DNA from 2 places in the Streptomyces sp. NBC_00846 genome. Region 2 is predicted to be linked to the other one. Evidence: riboswitches for the same ligand, from Rfam matches in the RefSeq annotation. Region 2 holds a riboswitch; the other holds the start of a gene.
The links. Region 2 has a riboswitch for S-adenosylmethionine ahead of OG936_RS08220 (aminotransferase class V-fold PLP-dependent enzyme). Riboswitches for the same ligand answer to the same signal wherever they lie in the genome.
Positions count from the first base shown of each region.

Region 1: it holds a riboswitch for S-adenosylmethionine, as region 2 does, so the genes downstream of both, thrC (threonine synthase) here and OG936_RS08220 (aminotransferase class V-fold PLP-dependent enzyme) in region 2, are expected to answer to the same signal.

Region 1 covers NZ_CP108846.1:4,214,815-4,226,532, reverse strand. Annotated here, with positions in the region: gene OG936_RS19480 (hypothetical protein) at 1-475, shown strand, start outside; gene groL (chaperonin GroEL) at 688-2,310, opposite strand; gene OG936_RS19470 (cold-shock protein) at 2,655-2,861, opposite strand; gene OG936_RS19465 (MoaD/ThiS family protein) at 3,306-3,584, opposite strand; gene thrC (threonine synthase) at 3,615-4,916, opposite strand; SAM riboswitch class I at 4,934-5,060, opposite strand; gene OG936_RS19455 (glucosyl-3-phosphoglycerate synthase) at 5,214-6,158, shown strand; gene OG936_RS19450 (trehalose-6-phosphate synthase) at 6,221-7,636, shown strand; gene otsB (trehalose-phosphatase) at 7,642-8,520, opposite strand; gene OG936_RS19440 (DUF3263 domain-containing protein) at 8,696-8,962, opposite strand; gene OG936_RS19435 (ROK family protein) at 9,189-10,121, shown strand; gene nagA (N-acetylglucosamine-6-phosphate deacetylase) at 10,121-11,275, shown strand; gene OG936_RS19425 (1-phosphofructokinase family hexose kinase) at 11,446-11,718, shown strand, end outside.
Region 2 covers NZ_CP108846.1:1,774,341-1,786,058, forward strand. Annotated here, with positions in the region: gene OG936_RS08200 (NYN domain-containing protein) at 1-84, opposite strand, end outside; gene OG936_RS08205 (hypothetical protein) at 122-364, opposite strand; gene OG936_RS08210 (rhomboid family intramembrane serine protease) at 526-1,278, shown strand; gene OG936_RS08215 (Lrp/AsnC family transcriptional regulator) at 1,275-1,556, shown strand; gene OG936_RS08220 (aminotransferase class V-fold PLP-dependent enzyme) at 1,627-3,003, opposite strand; SAM riboswitch class IV at 3,180-3,297, opposite strand; gene trpD (anthranilate phosphoribosyltransferase) at 3,421-4,485, opposite strand; gene OG936_RS08230 (cytochrome bc complex cytochrome b subunit) at 4,609-6,258, opposite strand; gene OG936_RS08235 (Rieske 2Fe-2S domain-containing protein) at 6,255-7,307, opposite strand; gene OG936_RS08240 (c-type cytochrome) at 7,304-8,113, opposite strand; gene OG936_RS08245 (heme-copper oxidase subunit III) at 8,176-8,796, opposite strand; gene OG936_RS08250 (hypothetical protein) at 8,984-9,385, shown strand; gene OG936_RS08255 (Ig-like domain-containing protein) at 9,443-10,702, opposite strand; gene OG936_RS08260 (cytochrome c oxidase subunit 4) at 10,821-11,219, opposite strand; gene ctaD (cytochrome c oxidase subunit I) at 11,216-11,718, opposite strand, start outside.

The DNA.
Region 1 (11,718 bases), 2.4 Mb from region 2:
ACCCGAGCAGCGCCGACACCCCACTCGCTCGAGGGCGTTCGTCCTGCTGGCCGCGCTGGGCCGTACCGCGCCCACGCTCACGCTGTCGGCGGCGGACTGTGCGGCGCTGGAACCGCAAACCACCGCGTGGTTCGAGCGCGGCGCCACGGAGGCGGAACTGCTCCACGCCCTCACCGACGGCCTCCCCACCCCCGTCCACCACGCGGCGGCCCTGGTCCGCAGGCGGCTGACCGACAAGATGCCACCCGAACGCGTCGCTCCGGCGCAACAGCGAACGGTGTTGCGCACCCTCGAATGCAGCGAGTGCCGCGCACCCGGCCACGCGGAGGCCCTGATCGGCGGCCGCTGCGGACCATGCCGTGGCAACCCCGTCGACACCCCCACCGGCCCGGCCGGAACCGTCCCGTCCACGGGCGTACGCAGCCGCATGAGCGAGGTCCGGGCCGCGATGACCCCGCGCTCCGAGAGGAGATAGGGCGGGGGTCCCCCGAGCTCACCGGGTGTCCGAAACCGGCTCCCACCTGGGAGTGGCTTGATCCACTTCCCTCATTCGATCGCTACGTTCCGCATTCCTCGTGGCACGCGAAGTATTCGGTCGACCCGAACGGAACGCCATCGACCCCCGGGACCTGTCGGTCCCGGGGGTCGATGGGGTACAGCTGTACAGGAACTACCGATCCGTCAGGATCAGAAGTCCATGTCACCGCCCGGCATGCCGCCCGGAGCGGCCGCGGAGGCCTTCTCCGGCTTGTCGGCGATGACGGCCTCGGTGGTGAGGAACAGCGCGGCGATGGACGCGGCGTTCTGCAGGGCGGAGCGCGTGACCTTCGCCGGGTCGAGAATGCCCTCGGCGATCATGTCGACGTACTCGCCGGTCGCGGCGTTCAGACCGTGACCGATCGGCAGGTTGCGCACCTTCTCGACCACGACGCCGCCCTCAAGACCACCGTTGATGGCGATCTGCTTGAGCGGGGCCTCCAGCGCCAGCTTGACGGCGTTGGCGCCGGTCGCCTCGTCACCCGAGAGCTCCAGCTTCTCGAAGACGGCCGAGGCCTGGAGCAGAGCCACGCCACCACCGGCGACGATGCCCTCCTCGACGGCGGCCTTGGCGTTGCGCACCGCGTCCTCGATGCGGTGCTTGCGCTCCTTGAGCTCGACCTCGGTCGCGGCACCGGCCTTGATGACGGCCACGCCGCCGGCCAGCTTCGCGAGGCGCTCCTGGAGCTTCTCGCGGTCGTAGTCCGAGTCGGAGTTCTCGATCTCGGCACGGATCTGGTTGACGCGACCCTGGACCTGGTCGGTGTCACCGGCGCCGTCGACGATCGTCGTCTCGTCCTTGGTGATGACGACCTTGCGGGCGCGGCCGAGCAGGTCGAGACCGGCGTTCTCCAGCTTGAGGCCGACCTCCTCGGAGATGACGGTGCCACCGGTGAGGATGGCGATGTCGCCGAGCATGGCCTTGCGGCGGTCACCGAAGCCCGGGGCCTTGACGGCGACGGACTTGAAGGTGCCACGGATCTTGTTGACGACCAGGGTCGACAGGGCCTCGCCCTCGACGTCCTCGGCGATGATCAGCAGCGGCTTGCCGGACTGCATGACCTTCTCCAGCAGCGGAAGGAGGTCCTTCACGTTGCTGACCTTGGAGTTCACGATCAGGATGTACGGGTCGTCGAGCGACGACTCCATGCGCTCCATGTCCGTGGCGAAGTACGCCGAGATGTAGCCCTTGTCGAAGCGCATACCCTCGGTGAGCTCCAGCTCCAGACCGAAGGTCTGGGACTCCTCGACGGTGATGACGCCTTCCTTGCCGACCTTGTCCATGGCCTCGGCGATGAGCTCGCCGATCTGGGTGTCGGCGGCGGAGATGGAGGCGGTCGAAGCGATCTGCTCCTTGGTCTCCACGTCCTTGGCCTGCTCCAGGAGGGCGGCGGAGACGGCCTCGACGGCCTTCTCGATGCCCCGCTTGAGAGCCATCGGGTTGGCACCCGCGGCGACGTTGCGCAGGCCCTCGCGGACGAGAGCCTGGGCGAGAACGGTGGCGGTGGTCGTACCGTCGCCGGCGACGTCGTCCGTCTTCTTGGCGACCTCCTTGACCAGCTCCGCACCGATCTTCTCGTACGGGTCCTCCAGCTCGATCTCCTTGGCGATGGACACACCATCGTTGGTGATCGTGGGGGCGCCCCACTTCTTCTCAAGGACGACGTTGCGACCCTTGGGGCCAAGGGTGACCTTGACGGCGTCGGCGAGCTGGTTCATGCCGCGCTCGAGACCGCGCCGGGCCTCCTCGTCGAACGCGATGATCTTGGCCATGTGAAGTGGTCCTCCCGGACAGGGGTGGATTGCTCCGGACCGAGTGGCGCCCGCGACGGACGGCCTGCCTGACCGGTGGTTCCTTGCCCCACCGGACCTGCGGGCCTCACCGGCCCGGTCCAAGTTCTGTCACTCTCACCTGGAGAGTGCTAACGCCAATGATTAGCACTCGACCCTCGAGAGTGCAAGCGTCCGCCTCGGGATGTGGACAATGACGACCATGCTCGGACGGCCCCGTACGCACGGACGCGCGGCGCACGGACACGCGAACGCGCGGAGGGTCCGTACCCCTGGGGTACGGACCCTCCGTGCGTGAGTAGTGTCGTTGGCCGACCGCGTCGAGCTCAGCCGACGGCGAGCTTGACCATGTCCGCCTGCGGCCCCTTCTGGCCCTGCGAGATCTCGAATTCAACTCGCTGACCCTCTTCGAGGGTGCGGTACCCGTCCATCTGGATCGCGCTGTAGTGGACGAAAACATCCGCACCACCGTCGACCGCGATGAAGCCGTACCCCTTCTCCGCGTTGAACCACTTGACGGTGCCCTGAGCCATGCCTAACTCCCCTATTACTGGCCCTTGCACAGGACCGCACTTCGCGGACCCGGGTCAGAACTCACCCTCCGACAGGAGAGGGTGCGTGCGCCGGAACGCGTCGACCGCGGCCGAATGTATCTGCCCAACTGCCCTCTGCAACAGGTCAATCGGACGAGAAATCTGGGCAGCACCGAACGCCCGAATATGAGGAATTCATGAGATTCCAGGGCAAGTCGGGCCGGGCAAAGGTGACTTATGGCACAAGGAGATCGAGCACTTTGGCTACTTCTTGTCGCGACCCGGCGCATTCTCATATGCGGGCGGCACGGGCAACTGGGGGGACTTCCCACACTGTACCGCGCTCAACCATGCAGAATTGCCCCCTCCACTTCTCTCGCAGAGAGGGCAATTCCGGTGACACGGTGAAGACGGTGAAAGCCGGCCCGGGAGCCGGACGGGGGGTCAGCAGCCGCCCGCGACCGCCGGGATGATCGAGATTCCGGCGCCGTCCGGCGTGGCCGCCTCCAGGCCGCCCTCGAAGCGCACGTCGTCGTCGTTGACGTACACGTTCACGAAGCGGCGCAGCTTGCCCTGGTCGTCCAGGACGCGGGCGGCGATGCCCGGGTGGTTCTGCTCCAGGGACTGGATGACCTGGGAGAGGGTCGAGCCCTCGGCCGGGACCTCGGCCTGGCCGCCCGTGTAGGTGCGGAGGATGGTGGGGATACGGACCTTGACGCTCATGGTGGGTGCCCTTCCTGGAGTCTCGGGTGGTCAGCTGGTGGCGAGTCCGGCGGCGCGGAACGCGTCCAGGCTCGGGCGGATCGTGGCGGTCGCCTGCGAGGTGGCGGCCACCGCGTCCAGGGTCTTGAGGCCGTCACCCGTGTTGAGGACGACGGTGGTCAGCGCCGGGTCGATCAGACCGGCTTCGATCAGCTTCTTCGTGACGCCGACCGTCACGCCGCCCGCCGTCTCCGCGAAGATGCCCTCGGTGCGGGCGAGGAGCTTGATCGCGTCGACGACCTGCTCGTCGTCGACGTCCTCGACCGCGCCGCCGGTGCGGCGGGCGATGTCCAGGACGTACGGGCCGTCGGCCGGGTTGCCGATCGCCAGGGACTTGGCGATGGTGTTCGGCTTCTGGGGCCGTACGACGTCGTGACCGGCCTTGAAGGCGGTGGAGACCGGGGAGCAGCCCTCGGCCTGGGCGCCGAAGATCTTGTACGGCTTGTCCTCGACCAGGCCCAGCTTGATCAGCTCCTGGAGACCCTTGTCGATCTTCGTGAGCTGCGAGCCGGACGCGATCGGGATGACGATCTGGTCGGGCAGCCGCCAGCCGAGCTGCTCGCAGATCTCGTACGCCAGGGTCTTGGAGCCTTCGCCGTAGTAGGGGCGCAGGTTGACGTTGACGAAGCCCCAGCCCTCGCCGAGCGGGTCGCCGATGAGCTCCGAGCAGAAGCGGTTGACGTCGTCGTAGTTGCCCTCGATGCCGACCAGCTCACCTCCGTACACCGCGGCCATGACGACCTTGCCCTGCTCCAGGTCGTGCGGGATGAACACGCAGGAGCGGAAGCCGGCGCGGGCGGCGGCGGCGCCCACGGCGCCGGCGAGGTTGCCGGTGGAGGAGCAGGAGAGGGTGGTGAAACCGAAGGCGCGGGCGGCCTCGACGGCGATGGCGACGACACGGTCCTTGAAGGAGTGCGTCGGGTTGCCGGAGTCGTCCTTGACGTACAGACCGCCGGTGACGCCCAGCTCACGGGCGAGGTTGTCGGCCTTGACCAGCTTGGTGAAGCCGGGGTTGATGTTGGGCTTGTCCGCGACATTCGCGGGGACCGGCAGCAGCGGCGCGTAACGCCAGATGTTGTCGGGTCCGGCCTCGATGCGCTTCTTCAGCTCGTCGGGGGAGCCGCTCGGCAGGTCGTACGCCACTTCGAGCGGCCCGAAACAGGACGCGCAGGCGAAAATGGGACCGAGTTCGAAACGCTCACCGCACTCGCGACAGGAAAGCGCCGCGGCGGGACCCAGGTCGACAACCTCGGCGGAAGAGTCGGTGCTTACTGCAACAGTCTGCGCAGCCATAGAGGCGAGGCCCTTTCTCCTCATCTTCCTCGCGGCGCATCTCGCCACGAGACGGAATTGGCACCTTCCCCACCTGACCTTGCGGTCGGCAGGAGGGTTGCCGGGACTTCAACGGGCCGTTCCCTCAGTCCCTCTGGATGAGCGCTATGGCACTGGATCTCCGATCCAGGCGTTTGTCGGCGGACCGACCCCGACATGCGAGGGCTGTCCGCGTTGTTCAAGACTGTAACCGAAGCACCGGACGGTTGAGAGAGTCGTCCGAACCGCGAGATGGATCACATACAGGGAGTATCGACCGTGCTGGAAGAGGTCGAAAGCTGGCTGGCCAGGCGTTCCTGGTCGGCCGCCGACCGCCCGCTGGACCGGCTCCTCGCTGCCAAGGAGCCGGGGCGCGGAAGCGTGAGCGTCGTGCTGCCCGCGCTGAACGAGGAGGCGACGGTCGGCGCGATCGTCACGACGATCCGGCGCGAGCTGATGGAGAAGGTCCAACTGGTCGACGAACTCGTGGTGATCGATTCCGGTTCCACGGACGCCACCGCGAAGGTGGCCCGGGAGGCCGGCGCGCGGGTGGTGCACCGGAACGACATACTGCCCCGGATACCCGCCGTGCCCGGCAAGGGCGAGGTGCTCTGGCGGTCGCTCCTGGTGACCGGCGGCGACATCGTCTGCTTCGTCGATGCCGACCTGAAGGAATTCTCGGCCGACTTCGTCTCCGGCATCGTCGGCCCGCTGCTGACCGATCCGGACGTCCGGTTCGTCAAGGCGATGTATGACCGCCCGCTCGGGGACACAGCAGGTCAGGGCGGTCGCGTCACCGAACTGGTGGCCCGTCCGCTGCTCAATCTGCACTGGCCGCAGCTGGCCGGCTTCGTCCAGCCGCTGGGCGGCGAATACGCCGTACGCCGCTCCCTCCTCGAACAGTTGCCCTTCCCCGTCGGGTACGGAGTGGAGCTGGGCCTCCTCGTCGACGCGCTGCACACCGTGGGCCTGGACGCGCTCGCCCAGGTCGACGTGGGGGTACGCAAGCACCGCCACCAGGACGGACAGGCGCTCGGCCGAATGGCGGCGGCGATCTACCGGACCGCGCAACTCCGGCTGTCCCGCGGGCACCTGGTGCGGCCCGCGCTCACCCAGTTCGAGCGCGGCGAGGACGGTTTCGTACCTCGCACCCATGCGGTGGACACCGAGGAGCGGCCTCCGATGCGTGAGATCGAGGAGTACGTTTCACGCCGCGCGGCCTGACGTGGCCCGACTTCGCACGTGTGCACGTTTGGACGGTTCGTGATCCGGCTAGATTCCGCAACATGGTCTCCGAGCACGAAGCCCAGTCCACCGCCCATTCCGCAGTCCAGTCCACTGCCCGGGTTCTCGTCGCGTCCAACCGCGGGCCGGTGTCGTACACCCTGGAGGCGGACGGATCACTCGACGCGAAGCGGGGCGGCGGCGGACTCGTCTCCGGGCTGAGCGCCGTCGAGGACAAGCTGTGGGTGTGCGCCGCGCTCGGTGACGGGGACCGGGAGGCGGTCCGCCGCGGAGTCGGTGAGCCCGGCGTACGGATGCTCGACATCGACGCGGACGTCCACGCGGACGCGTACAACGGCATCGCGAATTCGGTGCTCTGGTTCGTCCACCACATGCTGTACCAGACCCCGCTGGAGCCCGTCTTCGACGCGGAGTTCCGGCGGCGGTGGGCTTCGTTCGAGACGTACAACCGGGCCTTCGCCGAGGCGCTCGCCGAGGAGGCGGACCCCGGGGCGGCGGTGCTGGTGCAGGACTACCACCTGGCGCTGGTGCCCGGCATGCTCCGCGGTCTCCGCCCCGACCTGCGGATCGGCCATTTCTCGCACACCCCGTGGGCGCCCGTCGACTACTTCCGCCTGCTCCCCGACGACATCGCCGAGCAGCTGCTGCACGGCATCCTGGGCGCCGACCGGGCGGCCTTCCTGACCCGGCGCTGGGCGGACGCCTTCATCGGCTGCTGCACGGAACTCCTGGGCGGCACCGGGCGGACCAGGATCGGGGTGCACGGGCTCGGCGCGGACGCCGGCTTCCTGCGCCGGCGCGCGCACGAGGCGGACGTGGACGAGCGGATGGCGGCGCTGCGGGAGCAGATCGGCCCCGGCCGGCGGACGATCGTACGAGTGGACCGAACGGAACTGTCCAAGAACATCGTGCGCGGGCTGTTCGCCTACCGCGAGCTGCTCGAAGAGCGGCCCGAATGGCGCGAGCGGGTCGTCCACGTCGCCTTCGCATACCCCTCGCGGCAGGACCTGGCCGTGTACCGCGACTACACGGACGAGGTACGGCAGGTCGCCGACGACATCAACGCCGCGTACGGCACGGCGGGCTGGACGCCGGTCGTGCTCCACGTCAAGGACGACTTCGCCCGCTCGCTCGCCGCGTACCGGCTGGCCGACGTGGCGCTCGTCAACCCGATCCGCGACGGCATGAACCTGGTCGCCAAGGAGGTCCCGGTGGTCTCCGACCACGGGTGCGCGCTGGTGCTGTCGCGGGAGGCGGGGGCGTACGAGGAGCTGGGCAGCGACGCGCTCGTGGTGAACCCGTACGACGTGTCCGCGACGGCCGCGGCGCTGCACGAGGCGCTCACGATGGCGGACGACGAACGGGCGGCGCGCACGGAACGGCTGGCCGCGGCGGCGGTGGCGCTCCCGCCGCAGCAGTGGTTCCTCGATCAGCTGGACGCGCTGCGGCGGGAGTGAGCCGGTCAGATCCGTTCGGCCAGGGCGGCCAGGAAGCCGACGACGGCTCCGGGGCCGTTCAGCAGTAGATCCGCGCGTTCGGCCAGCTCGGGCACTTCGGCGCTGCCGCTGCAGACCAGCAGGCCCGGGATGCCGTCGGGGCCCTCGGTGCGGAGCTTCTCCACGGCCGCGTACGCGGCGAGGTCGCCCAGGTCGTCGCCCGCGTACAGGACGGACTCGGCGTCGGTCTCCCGTACGTACTGTGCGAGCGCCACGCCCTTGTCCATGCCCGGCGGGCGCAACTCCAGGACCAGGCGGCCCGGTTCGACGATCAGCCCGTGCCGGACGGCGAGCTCGCCGAGGGGTTCGCGCAGGGCGTCGAACGCGGCCTGCGGGTCGGCGGCGCGGCGCGTGTGGACGGCGAGCGCCTGGCCCTTCTCCTCGATCCAGGTGCCGTGCCACGCGCCGAACCGGTCGAGCACGCCCGGGAGTTCGGCCCGGACCGCGGCGACGCCGGGGTGCGGGGCGGGGGTACGGACGGTGCCGGACACGGCGTCCCAGCGTTCGGTGCCGTAGTGGCCGAGGACGACGAGGTGGTCCAGTCCCCGCACTCCGGCGAAGCCGCCGTGCCGGACCGCGACGCCGGCCGGGCGGCCGGTGATCACGGCGATGGATGCCACTTTCGGGGCGAGTGCGACGAGCGCGTCGACGGCGCCGGGGTGGGCGCGGGCCTGCTCCGGGTCCGGGACGATGTCGGCGAGGGTCCCGTCGAAGTCGAGCGCGATGACGGCGCGGTCGGGGCGCGCGAGGATCGCGGCGAGGGCTTCTCGGCCGGGTGGGGTGGTGGGGGCGGGGAGCTCGGACGGGATTTCGCTCGGCGTGGGTGCGTGCGGGTTGCTGCCCATGGGGCGAGCCTATAGCGGGGCGCGGGGGTTGGGGGTGCATAGCGGGAGGCCGGGGCGGGACGCCCGCGGCGGGCGTTTTTCGGGGGCGGAGCCACGGTCGGCGCCGGCCAAAGGGGGTGGGGCGCCGGGGGCGGAGCCACGGTCGGCGCCGCGCCGGAATCAGCGTCGGCCCCGGTCAGCGCCGGCCCCGCCTCGCCTCCCGGACCCGGCGCAGGCGGTTCACCGTCACCGGGTCGGCCTCCAGAGCGCGGCGGTCGTCGAGGAGGGCGTTCAGCAACTGGTAGTAGCGCGTGGGCGAGATGCCGAGCTGTTCGCGGATCGCGCGGTCCTTCGCCCCGGGTCCGGCCCACGACTGCCGCTCGACGGCGAGCACGGCACGGTCCCGGTCGGAGAGGCCGCCGGGGCTGTCCGTTGCGTCGGGGCCATTCGGGGGGGTGGTCATATCAGCCAACATATCGCCCGGCCGCAGGGCCGCCACCGGTTCGCCCGTTACTCCGCGTCCTGCGCTGCCCGGCTTCCGCGCCAACCGCCTCGACAGCCCGCTGCCGGTCCGTCGGCAGCAGGTTGGCAGCCCCTTGGCAGTCCGTTGGTCCGGATTTTGTATGGATGCGCAACAAACCTCACTAGTGGACTAGACCTTTTGGGCTCCTCGGGCGAAACTGTTTCCCGTGAAACACGTCATCGCCCTCGATGTGGGCGGCACCGGAATGAAGGCCGCACTGGTCGGGGCCGACGGCACCCTGCTGTACGAGACGCGGCGGGCGACCGGCAGAGAGCGCGGTCCCGACGCCGTCGTGGAGTCGATCCTCGCCTTCGCCGCGGACCTGCGGGCGTACGGCGAGGAGCACTTCGGCGAGAGTGCCGTCGCGGCCGGTGTCGCCGTGCCCGGCATCGTCGACGCCGAGAACGGGATCGCGGTCTATGCCACGAACCTGGGCTGGCGCGACGTACCCATGCGGGTCCTGCTCGGCGAGCGGCTCGGCGGCGTCCCCGTCGCGCTCGGCCACGATGTGCGCACCGGAGGGCTCGCCGAGGGCCGGATCGGCGCGGGCAAGGGCGCCGACCGGTTCCTCTTCGTACCGCTGGGCACCGGGATCGCCGGGGCCATCGGCATCGCGGGCACCATCGAGCCCGGCGCGCACGGGTACGCGGGCGAGATCGGGCACATCGTGGTCCGGCCGGACGGCCCGGACTGCGACTGCGGCCAGCGCGGCTGCCTGGAGACCCTGGCATCGGCCGCCGCCGTGACCCGCGCCTGGGCCACCGCGTCCGGCGATCCGACCGCGGACGCCGCGGACTGCGCGAAGGCCGTCGAGTCGGGCGACCCGGCAGCAGTGCAGGTCTGGCGGAACGCCGTGGACGCGCTCGCCGCCGGCCTGGTCATGGCGCTGACCCTGCTCGACCCCCGCACGCTCATCATCGGTGGCGGACTCGCCGAGGCCGGGGAAACCTTGTTCACACCACTCCGTGCGGCCGTCGAGGAACGCGTCACGTTCCAGAAGCTGCCCCACATCGTCCCGGCGGCCCTCGGGGACACCGCCGGATGCCTGGGCGCGGGGCTGCTCGCCTGGGATCTTCTCTCCACGGAGGTATCCGCCTGATGGCCGGACGCGCAGACAGCACCGTTCTCGCAGGTGCCCGGGTGGTGCTTCCCACCGGGACCGTCGAGGACGGCCGGGTGATCGTCGAAGGCACCCGGATCGCCGGCTCGACGCCGGAGGGCGCCAGGTCCATCGACCTGAGCGGCCACTGGGTGGTCCCCGGCTTCGTCGACATGCACAACCACGGCGGCGGCGGCGCGTCCTTCACCTCCGGCACCGTGGACGAGGTCCTCACCGGCATCCGTACCCACCGCGAGCACGGCACGACCACGCTGGTCGCCTCCACCGTCACCGGCGAGATGGACTTCCTCGCCCAGCGGGCCGGCCTCCTGTCCGAACTGGTCGAGCAGGGCGACCTGGCCGGCATCCACTTCGAGGGGCCGTTCATCTCGCCGTGCCGCAAGGGCGCGCACAGCGAGGGTCTGCTGCGCCACCCGGACCCGGCCGAGGTCCGCAAGCTGATGGACGCGGCGCGCGGCACCGCGAAGATGTTCACGCTCGCCACCGAACTCCCGGGCGGCATCGAGTCGGTGCGGCTGCTCGCCGAGCACGGGGTCATCGCCGCGATCGGGCACACCGACGCCACGTACGAGCAGACCGTCGAGGCGATCGACGCGGGCGCCACCGTCGCCACGCACCTCTACAACGCGATGCCGCCGCTCGCCCACCGCGCACCCGGCCCGATCGCGGCGCTGCTGGAGGACGAGCGGATCACCGTCGAGCTGATCAACGACGGTACGCATCTGCACCCCGCCGCTCTGGAGCTGGCCTACCACCACGCGGGCGCCCACCGCGTCGCGCTGATCACCGACGCCATGGACGCGGCGGGCTTCGGTGACGGCCGCTACCAGCTCGGCCCGCTCGCCGTCGAGGTCAAGGACGGCGTCGCACGGCTGGTGGAGGGCAACTCGATCGCGGGCTCCACGCTCACCCTGGACACCGCGTTCCACCGGGCCGTGACGATCGACAGGATTCCGGTCGGGGACGTCGTGCAGTCCATCTCCGCCAACCCGGCCCGGCTGCTCGGTGTCTACGACAGGGTCGGCTCGCTGGAGCAGGGCAAGGACGCGGACCTGGTGGTCCTGGACGCGGACTTCACGCTCAAGGGCGTCATGCGCAAGGGCAAATGGATCATTCAGCCCCACATTGGTTGATTTGGCTCGTTACTGACAGTGAGTCGAATGCGTAACGAAGAGACGGCGGTTGGTCCGGAGGTCTGGGCCGACCGCCACCTCTTTGGCATGATCGCCTGGGAAACAGCCAGAGAAAGCGCATTCCATCCACGGATTCGCGCTTCGGAGCAGGGATCGAGGGAGCGGCCGCGGTGATCCTCACGGTCACACTGAATACGGCACTCGACCTGACGTACGGCGTCCCGGAGCTCGTTCCGCACGCCAGCCACCGCGTCGGTGACATGGCCGAACGCCCCGGCGGCAAGGGCCTCAACGTGGCCCGGGTGCTCTCCGCCCTCGGGCAGGCGACCGTGGTCACCGGCTTCGCCGGAGGCTCCACCGGAGCCGTACTGCGCGAACTGCTGGCGCAACTTGCGCCGCGGGACACGACGGGAACGGACACCAGGGCCGCCGCCGTCACACCC
Region 2 (11,718 bases):
AGCTTCGGGCAGCGGGCGGTCGAGCGCCTCGACGGTGCCGCCGGCCGCCTCGGCCGGCTCTGCGCCGCTAGCGGGCTGCTCCACCATCCGTCACCCCAAATTGTCTGTACGCACGCCTCCGTCAGGAGTCGGCACCCGGCCTGGCCACCAATTCGATCTGATCCACCGCGTTGCACCAGCGGCAGCGAACCGACTCGATGGTCTCACTGACCACCTCGCGCTCCTCGACGGTGGACTCCCCGGCCAGGTCGAGATGGACGTACTCGACGACCTTGGACGAGCGCGTCACGTCGAAGCGCGTGAGATTTCCGCAGAGCGTGCAACGCCAGCGGGTCCCGTCGGTCGGCTGGGGAACCGTCGTCATCGTGCGTCCTCTTTCGTCGAGCCTCGTGCCGTCTGCTTCAAGGATCTCGCGGTGCGCCGTCGAACTGCGGATGTCCTGCCGTAACCCTACGGCCTCGGTGCGTCCCCCGGACACGGCGAGGCGGTCTGTCCCGTTCCCTCCGCTTGCGTCATGCTCTGTTCATGATCGATCGGCGTGCCGCGGCCGGCAGACTGACCAGTGGACTCCTGCGGACTGTCACCTCGGGCGGACTGTCCGTGACCCACGCCCTGATCGCCCTGTGCTGCCTGGTCTTCCTGATCAGTCCGCTCTCCGGCTTCAATTCGTCCTACGGCAACGCCGACGCCCTGCTCGCTGCCCAGGCGGGGTACTTCGAACACTGGGGCGTGATCCCGAGCGAGCTGTGGGACGGGTCCGGACGCGCCCTGCTCACCCCGCTCACCGCCCTCTTCGTGCACGGCAGCTGGCTGCACCTGCTCGGCAACATGCTCTTCCTGTACGTGTTCGGGGTGATGACCGAGGAACGCATGGGCCGTACCGAGTTCACCTTCTTCTACGTCGTCTGCGGCTACCTCGCCCTGGTCGCCTACGCCGCCGCGCACGCCACGTCCGACCAGACGCTCGTCGGTGCGTCGGGGGCGATCTCGGCGGTGCTCGGGGCGTTCCTCTACCTGTTCCCCAGGGCCCGGGTCACGAGCCTGTTCCCGTTCCTCTTCTTCCTGCCGCTGCGTTTCCCCGCCTGGATCGTGCTGATCTTCTGGTTCGCCCTGCAGTGGCTGGCGGTCCAGCGCGCGGGCAGCGGGGGGCCGGGGGTGGCGTATCTGGCCCATGTGGTCGGCTTCGCCCTCGGCTTTCTCTACGCCTGGGGGCGTTACCGGCGTACGGATAGAGTGAAGTCACCAGCCAGGGCCACCGAGGGAGAAAGTCAGCCGTGATCACCGCGATCGTGCTCATCAAAACCAGCGTGGACCGGATTCCCGAGATCGCCGAAGCCATCGCCGCGCTGGACAGCGTCAGCGAGGTCTTCTCGGTCACCGGTACCTACGACCTGATCGCCATGGTCCGGGTGGCCAAGCACGACGACCTGGCGGACGTCATCCCGGGCCGGATCAGCAAGATCCCCGGTGTCGAGGCCACCGATACGCATGTGGCGTTCCGTACGTACTCGCAGCATGACCTGGAGGCCGCCTTCGCCATCGGCCTCGACGCGTAGGTACGCCCCACATCACGGCGTAACACTTCGGCGGGGGACGGGCTCGGACGCCCGTCCCCCGCCGCGCCCGTCAGAGCTGCGCCGTGCCCCGGTCCGGTACGCAGCGGCCGTCCTCGGTGCGGTACTTCCACTGGGCGCCCTCGCTCACCAGCTCCTTGACCGCGCGGACGAAGCGCTCGATGTGCTCGTCCGGCGTACCGGCCCCGAAGCTCACGCGGATCGCGTTCAGTGACCGCTCGCCAGGCTCGGCCTCCGGTGCGCCGCACTCGCCGACCTCCTGAGGGTCGCCGCCCAGCAGGGTGCGGACCAGCGGGTGTGCGCAGAACAGTCCGTCGCGGACCCCGATGCCGTACTCGGCGGAGAGCGCGGCGGCGAAGTGGGAGCTGTTCCAGCCCTCCACCACGAAGGAGATGACGCCGACCCTCGGGGCGTCGTCGCCGAACAGCGAGAGCACCTTGACCTCGGGGACCTCGGCGAGACCGGTCCGGACCGCGGTGACGAGGTGCTGCTCCCGGGCGACCAGGTTGTCGAAGCCGGCCTCGGTGAGCGCCTTGCAGGCGGAGGCGATGGAGTACACGCCGATGACGTTGGGGGAACCGGCCTCGTGCCGGGCCGCGGTGGTGTGCCACTCGACGTCCACACCGCCGTCGCCGCGCCGGGCGACCCTGCGCGAGGCGCCGCCGCCGGCCAGGTACGGCTCGGCGTCCCGCAGCCAGTCGGCCCGCCCCGCGAGCACGCCGGAGCCGAACGGCGCGTACAGCTTGTGCCCGGAGAAGGCGATCCAGTCGACGTCCAGGTCCGTGATGTCGACGGGGTGGTGCGGGGCGAGCTGCGCGGCATCCAACACGATCCGGGCACCGTGCGCGTGCGCGGCGGCCGCCAGCTCCTTGACCGGCCACAGCTCACCGGTGACGTTGGAGGCCCCGGTGACACAGACCAGCGCGGGGCCGTAGGGGTCGCGGTCGGCGAGCGCCCGCTCCAGCGTCTCGACGGCCTGGGCCGGGGTGCGCGGGGCGTTCAGGTAGGTCACCCGGGCGTCGCGCCAGGGCAGCAGCGAGGCGTGGTGCTCGGTCTCGTACACGAAGACCTGACAGTCGGCGGGGACGACGGCGGCCAGCAGGTTCAGGGAGTCGGTGGTCGACCGGGTGAAGATCACCTGGTCCTCGGCGCGGCATCCGAGGAACTCCGCGACCGTCGCGCGGCTGTTCTCGAAGAGGTCCGTGGAGAGCTGCGAAAGGTACCCGGCACCGCGGTGGACGCTGCCGTAGTACGGGGCGTACGCGGCGACGTCGTCCCAGACCCGCTGCAGCGCCGGAGCGCTGGCGGCGTAGTCGAGAGCGGCGTACGTGACCTCGCCACCCGTGACAAGCGGAACCGATACACCCTTGCCCAGAACCGGCAGAGGGGTACAAAGCGACTGGTCGGCGGCAGCGGTGAAGACAGACATGGCGAACTCCCGTAACAGGCAGGCGAATCGCGTACGCCGGCGGATACGCGGCAGCGCAGCGGAAAGAGAAAAAAGGGGGTGCGGAGGAGGGCCGAGAAGCCCTATCGCATTCGCTTGCTCACAAGAGACTCCCTAGGGACCAGGACCCCGGGGGTTGGCATTCACAGATGCCGAGGGGCCCGCGCTTGCCGCAGACCTCGCTGCCTACGGCCTGGTCTTCACCCGGGGCACCCCGCCACGGACGGAGGGTTGCCGGACAGCGGGCCGGGGCCGTAGTCGCTGTCACTCATGACCTGCGCAGCATCTTGCCATACGTCCGTCGACGCGCAAGGCGCGGACCAGGATCCGGACCGCGCCTTGCGTCACCTTCCGTCCGTTCAGGGGCTGTCGGGCGACCGGAGGTCGTCCGACAGCCCCTCAGGCGTTGCTGACCGCCACCCAGCGCTCCAGTGCCTGCCGGGCCGCTCCCGAGTCGATGGCCTCGGCGGCCTTCTCGATCCCGGCGGCGATCTGCTCGTTGAGCGTGCCGTCCGTCGGGTCCAGGGCCGCCAGCGCCGCCGCGGAGTTGAGCAGCACGGCATCCCGCGCCGGCCCGTGCTCGCCCGCCAGCACCCGGCGGGCCACGTCCGCGTTGTACGAGGGGTCGCCACCGCGCAGCGCCTGTGGCGGCACCAGTTCCAGACCGACGTCGCGCGGGTCGAACGCCTCCTCGCGCACCGATCCGTCCCGGACCACCCAGACGCGTGACGTCGCGGTCGTCGTCAGCTCGTCCAGGCCGTCGTCACCGCGGAAGACCAGCGCCGAATTGCCGCGCTCGGCGAGGACACCGGCGACGATGGGCGCCATCCGCAGGTCGGCGACGCCGATGGCCTGCGAGCGCACCTTCGCCGGGTTGGTGAGCGGCCCCAGGATGTTGAACGTCGTCGGGGCACCGAGTTCCTTGCGGGCCCTGGCCACGTACCGCAGAGCGGGGTGGAACTTCACCGCGAAGCAGAGGGTGATGCCCGCTTCCTCGGCAACCTCGACGACCCGCTGCGCGTTGAGCTCCAGGTTGACGCCGAGCTTCTCCAGCACGTCGGAGGAACCGCTCGCCGACGAGGAGGCGCGGTTGCCGTGCTTGACGACCTTGGCGCCGGTGCCCGCGATGACGATCGCCGACATCGTGGAGATGTTGACCGTCTTGGCGAGGTCGCCGCCGGTGCCGACGATGTCGACCGTACGACCGGGTACGTGGATGGTGTGGGCGTGCTCGTACATCGCGCGCACCAGGCCGGACACCTCGCCGACCGTCTCGCCCTTGGCGCGCAGGGCCACCGCGAAACCGGCGATCTGCACGTCGCTCGCCTCACCGCTCATGATGCGGTCCATCGCCCACGCGGTGTCGTCCGCGGTCAGGTCCTCGCCACGCAGCAGCGGGTTCAGCAGGCCGGGCCAGGAACGGTCCGCCACGCTGTCGCCGCCGACCGGGGTCACAACGTTCATGGTCCGCTCCTGGGGTCCACAGCCGATAAAAGGGATACCCCCACCCTATCGAGGGCCGGGGACAGCGAAGAGCCCCGTCCATCGGATGGACGGGGCTCCTGCTGTGGCGATCAGTTCAGGCGATCAGTGGTGACCGTGGCCGCTGGTGATCTCCTTGTACTCCTCGACGGTGGGCTTGGCGATCTGGTTGTCCTCGCCGAAGTAACCCTTGCTGAGCTTGGCACGCAGCTTCTGCAGGACGGACACCTTGCGCTCGACACCGTTCTCGTCGACCGTCGGGCCGATCTCGACCGGCTTGTACTGCTCGTGCGCGGTGAGCGTGTGCAGCTGCTCGGGGCCGAGCGGCTCGTGGATCTCGACGAACTCACCGTGCGGCAGGCGCTTGATCATGCCGGACTCGCGCCCGTGCAGCACCTTCTCCTTGTCACGGCGCTGGAGGCCGAGGCAGATCCGCCGGGTGGCGATGAACGCGAGGACCGGTCCCACGAAGATGAAGATCCGGATGAACCAGGAGATGGCGTTCAGCGACAGGTGGAAGTGCGTGGCCCACAGGTCGTTGCCACCGCCGATGAAGACGATGACGTACACGGTGATCCAGGCGACGCCGAAGGCCGTCCGGGTCGGGGCGTTGCGCGGGCGGTCCAGGATGTGGTGCTCGCGCTTGTCCCCGGTGATCCAGGACTCGATGAACGGGTAGACCGCGATGATCGCGAGTACCAGCCCGAAGACCATCAGCGGGATGAACACACCCAGGGCGAGCGTGTGACCCCAGAAGTTGATCTCCCAGCCGGGCATCACTCGGATCAGACCCTCGGCGAAGCCCATGTACCAGTCGGGCTGGGCGCCGGTGGACACCTGGTCCGGGCGGTACGGGCCGATGGCCCAGATCGGGTTGATCGAGGCAATGGCCGCGATGACGGTGATGATGCCGAAGACCAGGAAGAAGAACCCACCGGCCTTCGCCATGTACACCGGCAGCAGCGGCATGCCGACCACGTTCTTGTTGGTGCGGCCGGGACCCGCGAACTGCGTGTGCTTGTGGTAGAAGACCAGGATCAGGTGCGCCACCAGCAGGCCGAGCATGATGCCCGGCAGCAGCAGGATGTGGATCGAGTAGAACCGGGCGACGAAGTCGTGGCCGGGGAACTCGCCGCCGAACAGGAACATCGAGATGTACGTGCCGACGACCGGCATCGACAGGATCGCGCCCTGGGTGAAGCGGACACCCGTACCGGACAACAGGTCGTCCGGGAGCGAGTAGCCGGTGAAGCCGGTGAACATACCCAGCACGAACAGCAGGAAGCCGAACAGCCAGTTGATCTCACGCGGCTTGCGGAACGCACCCGTGAAGAAGACGCGCATCATGTGCACGAACATGCCGGCCAGGAAGATCAGCGCGGCCCAGTGGTGGATCTGGCGAACCAGCAGACCACCACGGACGTCGAAGCTGATGTCCAGTGTCGAGGCGTAGGCCTCGGACATCTTGATGCCCTGCATCGGCTCGTACGAGCCGTGGTACACGACCTCGTTCATGCTCGGGTGGAAGAACAGCGTCAGATACACACCCGTGAGGATGATGATGATGAAGCTGTAGAGGGCGATCTCACCGAGCATGAAGGACCAGTGGTCCGGGAAGATCTTGCGCATGTTGGCCTTGGCCAGGGAGTAGATCCCGAGCCGGCCGTCCGCCCAGTCGGCCACCCGCTCGCCGGCGGGCGCCTTGCGATTGCCCGGTGCGGCAGCACCGGGTGTGTTAGTGGTCGCAGTACTCATCCGCGCTCCCAGAATGCAGGACCGACGGGCTCATCGAAGTCACCGAGCGCCTCGAGGTTGCCCTCGCTGTTCACACCGATCCGCAGCTGCGGAAGGGCGTGACCGGCCGGACCGAAGATGACGCGGGCGCCGTCGGACAGGTCGAAGGTGGACTGGTGGCACGGGCAGAGCACGTGGTGCGTCTGCTGCTCGTACAGGCTGATCGGGCAGCCGACGTGAGTGCAGATCTTGGAGAAGGCCACGATGCCCTCGTGGGCCCACTCGCGCTCGCGCTTGTCCTTGATGTCCTTCGGCTCGATGCGAATGATCATCAGCGCGGCCTTGGCGATCTGGTTCTGGAAGTCCTCCGCGTCCTCCGTCAGCCCCTCGGGCATGGCGAAGGTCAGCGAACCCTGGGCGACGTCCTCGGGACGCAGCGGCAGCATCGTGTTCATGTTGATGAGCTGCTTGCCCTTGGCCCACAGGGTGCTGCGGAGCTTCTTCTCCGGCAGCGGACCGAGGTCGCGCAGCAGCACCACACCGGAGAGCGGCACCAGGGCCAGCGCGCCGAACATGGTGTTACGGATCAGCTTGCGCCGACCGAGCGCCGACTCCTGGGCACCTGCCGCGAAGTCGGCGAGAACCTTCGCCTTGACCTCGGGCTCGGCCTCGATGGCGTGCCGGTCGTCGGCGACCTCCACGTCGGACATCAGGGTGCGCGCCCAGTGGACGGCACCTGCGCCGATCGCGAAGAGGGCCACGCCCAGGGTCAGACCCAGGGAGAAGTTGAGCGCGCTCACATGGCCGAAGGGCCAGATGTACACGATCTTGTCGACCGGGAAGATGACGTAGGAGGCGATGAAGCCGACCGTCGCCAGCATGGACACCGTGAACATGAGCGCGACGGTGCGCTCGGAGCGCTTCGCGGCACGTTCGTCGATGTCCTGGATGCGCGGCTTGTGGGCCGGCAGCCCCGGGTCGGCGAACGGGTCGTCCGCGACCTTTACCGCGCCGTACGCGTGGTCCTGCTCAGCGGGCAGGTTCTCGTCTGGAATCTCTTGGCTACTCATGACTTCTTGGCCTTAGCGGTGTGGGCCGCGACCCAAATGGCAAGTGCGATCAGGGCGCCGAGCCCGAAGATCCAGGCGAACAGGCCCTCGCTGACCGGTCCCAGACCGCCCAGCGAAAGGCCGCCCGGGTTCTCGGTCTGGCCGCTGTTCACGGTCTGGACGTACGCGATGATGTCCCGCTTCTGCTGCTCGGGCATCGTCGTGTCCGGGAAGGACGGCATGCTCTGCGGGCCGGTCTGCATGGCCTCGTACATGTGCTTCGGGTCCACGCCTTCGAGGCTGGGCGCGTACTTGCCGTTCGTCAGCGCACCACCCTGACCGGTGAAGTTGTGGCATTGCGCGCAGTTGTTACGGAACAGTTCGCCGCCCTTGGCGATGTCCGCGCCGGCAGGGTTGACCTGGCTCTTGGTCGGAACGATCGGACCGGCGCCGAGCGACGCGACGTACGCCGCGAGCTGGTCGATCTCGGCCTGGCTGTAGATGACCTTCTTCTTCGGTACCTGGGCACCCGGCTGCTGCGCCGGCATGCGGCCCGTGCCGACCTGGAAGTCCACGGCGGCAGAGCCCACGCCCACCAGGCTCGGCCCGTCGGTGGTGCCCCGACCGCCGATTCCGTGGCAGCTGGCGCAACCGACGGAGTACAGCTTCTTGCCCTCGTCGATGGCGAGGGACTGGGCGGTTTCGTCGGCCTGCGCCTTACTCGCGGGCGCAAACGCGGCGTACAGCCCCCCAGTAGCCGCAAGCGCGAGGAGTAGTACGACGACCGCCGCCAACGGATGGCGTCGTCGTGCGGAGAGCTTTTTCACGGATTACCCCGGTGTCAGGATCTTCTGCGTCGATGCTGGATGTGGTTCGGGTTCGAGCCCGGTTACTTGATCATGTAGATCGTGGCGAAGAGGCCGATCCACACGACATCGACGAAGTGCCAGTAATAGGACACGACGATGGCAGCGGTGGCCTGTTCGTGGGTGAACCTCTTGGCTGCGTATGTCCTGCCCAGAACGAGCAGGAAGGCGATGAGACCGCCTGTCACGTGCAGCCCGTGGAAGCCGGTCGTCAGGTAGAACACCGAGCCGTACGGGTCGGAGGACAGGGAGAGCCCCTTCACCTTCACCAGCTCGGTGTACTCGAAGATCTGGCCTCCGATGAAGATCGCACCCATCACGAAAGTGATCACGAACCAAGTACGGAGCTTCTTCACATCGCCCCGCTCCGCGGCGAAGACGCCGAGCTGGCAGGTGAGTGAGGAGAGCACCAGGATCGTGGTGTTCGTCGCAGAGAACGGGAAGTTCAGGGCCGAAGCCATTTCCTTCCAGTGCTCTGGTCCCATCACCGATCGCAGGGTGAAGTACATCGCAAAGAGGGCCGCGAAGAACATCAGCTCGGAACTCAACCAGATGATGGTTCCGACGCTGGTGAGGTTCGGTCGATTGACCGACGGGTGCGCGTGCCCGGTTTCTACTGTCGTTGCTGTCGCCACGCTCGACATTATGTCGGTCCCTTATCCCGCCCTCACCCCGGGGGGTGCTGTTCGGTGTGTCAACAGGGTGTGCCCTCCCCGAACGGCCCATGAATCCGCTGTCCCGGGCGGTGCTGACAGCCCATCCGGCGGAGTACGATCCGCGCATCGGTTCATGCCCGGCAAGCCCCGAAGACACAGACGTCACGGAGGAACAATGCAGCCGACCGCCACGGTCCTGGTCTACAGCGACGACGCCAACACCCGTGAGCAGGTGAGGCTGGCAGCCGGGCGCAGGCCCGCGGCCGATGTGCCACCGGTGGAGTTCCTGGAGTGCGCCACACTGCCCGCCGTCCTGGAAGCGCTGGACAACGGCGGCATCGATGTCTGCGTCCTGGACGGCGAGACGGCCCCGGCGGGCGGCATGGGCGTCTGCCGTCAGATCAAGGACGAGATCTTCCACTGCCCGCCGGTACTGCTGCTCATGGGACGCCCCCAGGACGCCTGGCTGGCCACCTGGAGCCGCGCGGACGCCGCGGTGACCCTTCCGGTCGAACCGGTCGAGTTCGCCGACGCCCTGGCCGCCCTGCTGCGCAGCAGGGACTGCGTGGACGCCTGACGCGCGCCGCGGCCCTGTCCGCGGTTGCGCCGAGGGGCAGCGCACTCCCCGGGCCTGTCAGACTTCGGGGCGCAGTCGCGCCGCCTGGATCGTCTCCGTGCGGTCCGGCGCGTCCTTCTGCAGGGCGCTGCCCTTCTGCCATTTCGCCCAGGACAGGTTCCAGTCGCCGAAGCCGTTGTCGAACGGCGTCATCGTCTCGCCCTGGCTGCCGACGACCTGGACGATGTCGCCCGTGTGCACGGTGTTGAAGAACCACTCGGCCAGGCTGGTGCTCATGCCCGTGCAGCCGTGGCTGACGTTCGCGTACCCCTGCGATCCGGTGGACCAGGGGGCCGCGTGCACGTACTCGCCGCTCCAGGTGACCCGGGTCGCGTAGTAGACCATCAGGTCGTACCCGTCGGACGAGTCCTGCGAGATGCCGATCGTCTCACCGCGCATGCGTACGGAGTACTCCTTGCTCAGCACGACCTTGACGCCGTTTCTGGTGGCGAAGCCGGGCTTGCCGGTGGTCACCGGAATGGTGTTGATCACTTTCCCGTTGCGCTTGACCGTCATCGTGTGCGCCGCGGCGTTGGTGATGGCCTCGATGCGGTCGCCCGTGGTGAGCTTCAGCGCCTTCGCGGGTGCTCCGTACAGGTTGTCGCTGACCTTGATGCCTTCCAGGCCGCTGGTGACCTGGATGGTGGCTCCGGCGGGCCAGTAGTCCTTGGGGCGGTAGTGCAGCGTCTTGTCGTCGACCCAGTACCAGGAACCGGTCACGGCGGGCTTGGAGCGGACGGCCAGGGCGCGCTCCACGGTGGCCCTGGACGCCTTGTCCTTGACCGGAGCGCTGAGTTGCGCCGTGATGGGTTGTCCTACGCCGTAGGTGCCCGCCTGAGGGCCGAACTCGACCTTCAGGAGCTTCCTGGCCCGGACGGAGGCGGTCTCGAACGAGAGCGTACGGCCGCCCGGGGCGCCGTCGCCGTCCTCCATGCTGACCTGGACGGTGTAGCGGGTGCCGGCGGCGAGCGGGGACGTGGAGTGCCAGCGCCTCCCGTCGGCGTCCAGTTCGCCCGCCAGGTGGCGTCCGGTCGTGTCCGTGGCCGTCACGTCCGTGATCCGGCCGTCGTCGTCCTCGACGTTGAGTTCGAGCGGCTTGTCGGGGTCTGCCTTCTCGTCCCCCGCGGGAACGTTGGCGGAGATCTCGTCCGTCGCGTCGTACGGTTTCGCCGCGAGCGGGTGGCCGTCGGACCCCCCACAGGCGGTCACACCTGCGACCAGGGTCATGACCAGCAGGGTGCTGCTGACTACGGGGCGGAAGCGCGGTGTGTGGCTCATGAACACACGCTAAGGAAGTTCATCCTTATAAGCGCGCGATGTGACTGCAAACGGGGGGCCCGTACTTCTTTTGGTGGAGAAGTACGGGCCCCCCGTCAGGTGGAGCGGTGACGCGAGGTCACTGGGTGCGGTTCTCACCGCGGTAGTACTCGAAGACCCAGCCGAACAGGCCGATCAGGAGCATCGGGATCGCGTAGTAGAACAGCCACCAGCCGAAGACGATGCCCAGGAAGGCGAGGGCGCTGCCGAGGGCCAGTGAGAGCGGCTGCCAGCTGTGCGGGGAGAAGAACCCCACCTCGCCGGCCTCGTCCGCGACGTCGGCTTCCTTGTTGTCCTGAGCCATGGCGTCGACCCGCTGCGCCGTGAAGGCCAGGTAGAAGCCGATCATGACGCTCAGGCCGAAGGCCAGGACGAGCGCGGTGGTACCGGCCGGCTCCTTCGACCACACGCCGTACGTGATGGCGACGGCGAGGAGGAAGACGCTCAGCCAGAGGAACATCTTGCCCTGGATCTTCACTTGCCGGCCTCCTTGCCACCAGCGAGGGCCTTGTCAGCCTCGGGGTGAGGCTCCAGCAGCTCGAGCGCCGCGATCTCCGGGTGATGCAGGTCGAACGCCGGGGATTCGGAACGGATCCGCGGCAGGGTGAGGAAGTTATGCCGCGGCGGCGGGCAGGACGTCGCCCACTCCAGCGAACGGCCGTAGCCCCACGGGTCGTCGACTTCGATCTTCTTGCCGTACTTGGCGGTCTTCCACACGTTGTAGAAGAACGGCAGCATCGACAGGCCGAGCAGGAACGAGGAGATCGTCGAGATCGTGTTCAGTGCGGTGAAGCCGTCGGCGTCGAGGTAGTCCGCGTAACGACGCGGCATGCCCTCGGCACCGAGCCAGTGCTGCACCAGGAACGTGCCGTGGAAGCCCACGAACAGCGTCCAGAACGTGATCTTGCCGAGCCGCTCGTCCAGCATCTTGCCCGTGAACTTCGGCCACCAGAAGTGGAATCCCGCGAACATCGCGA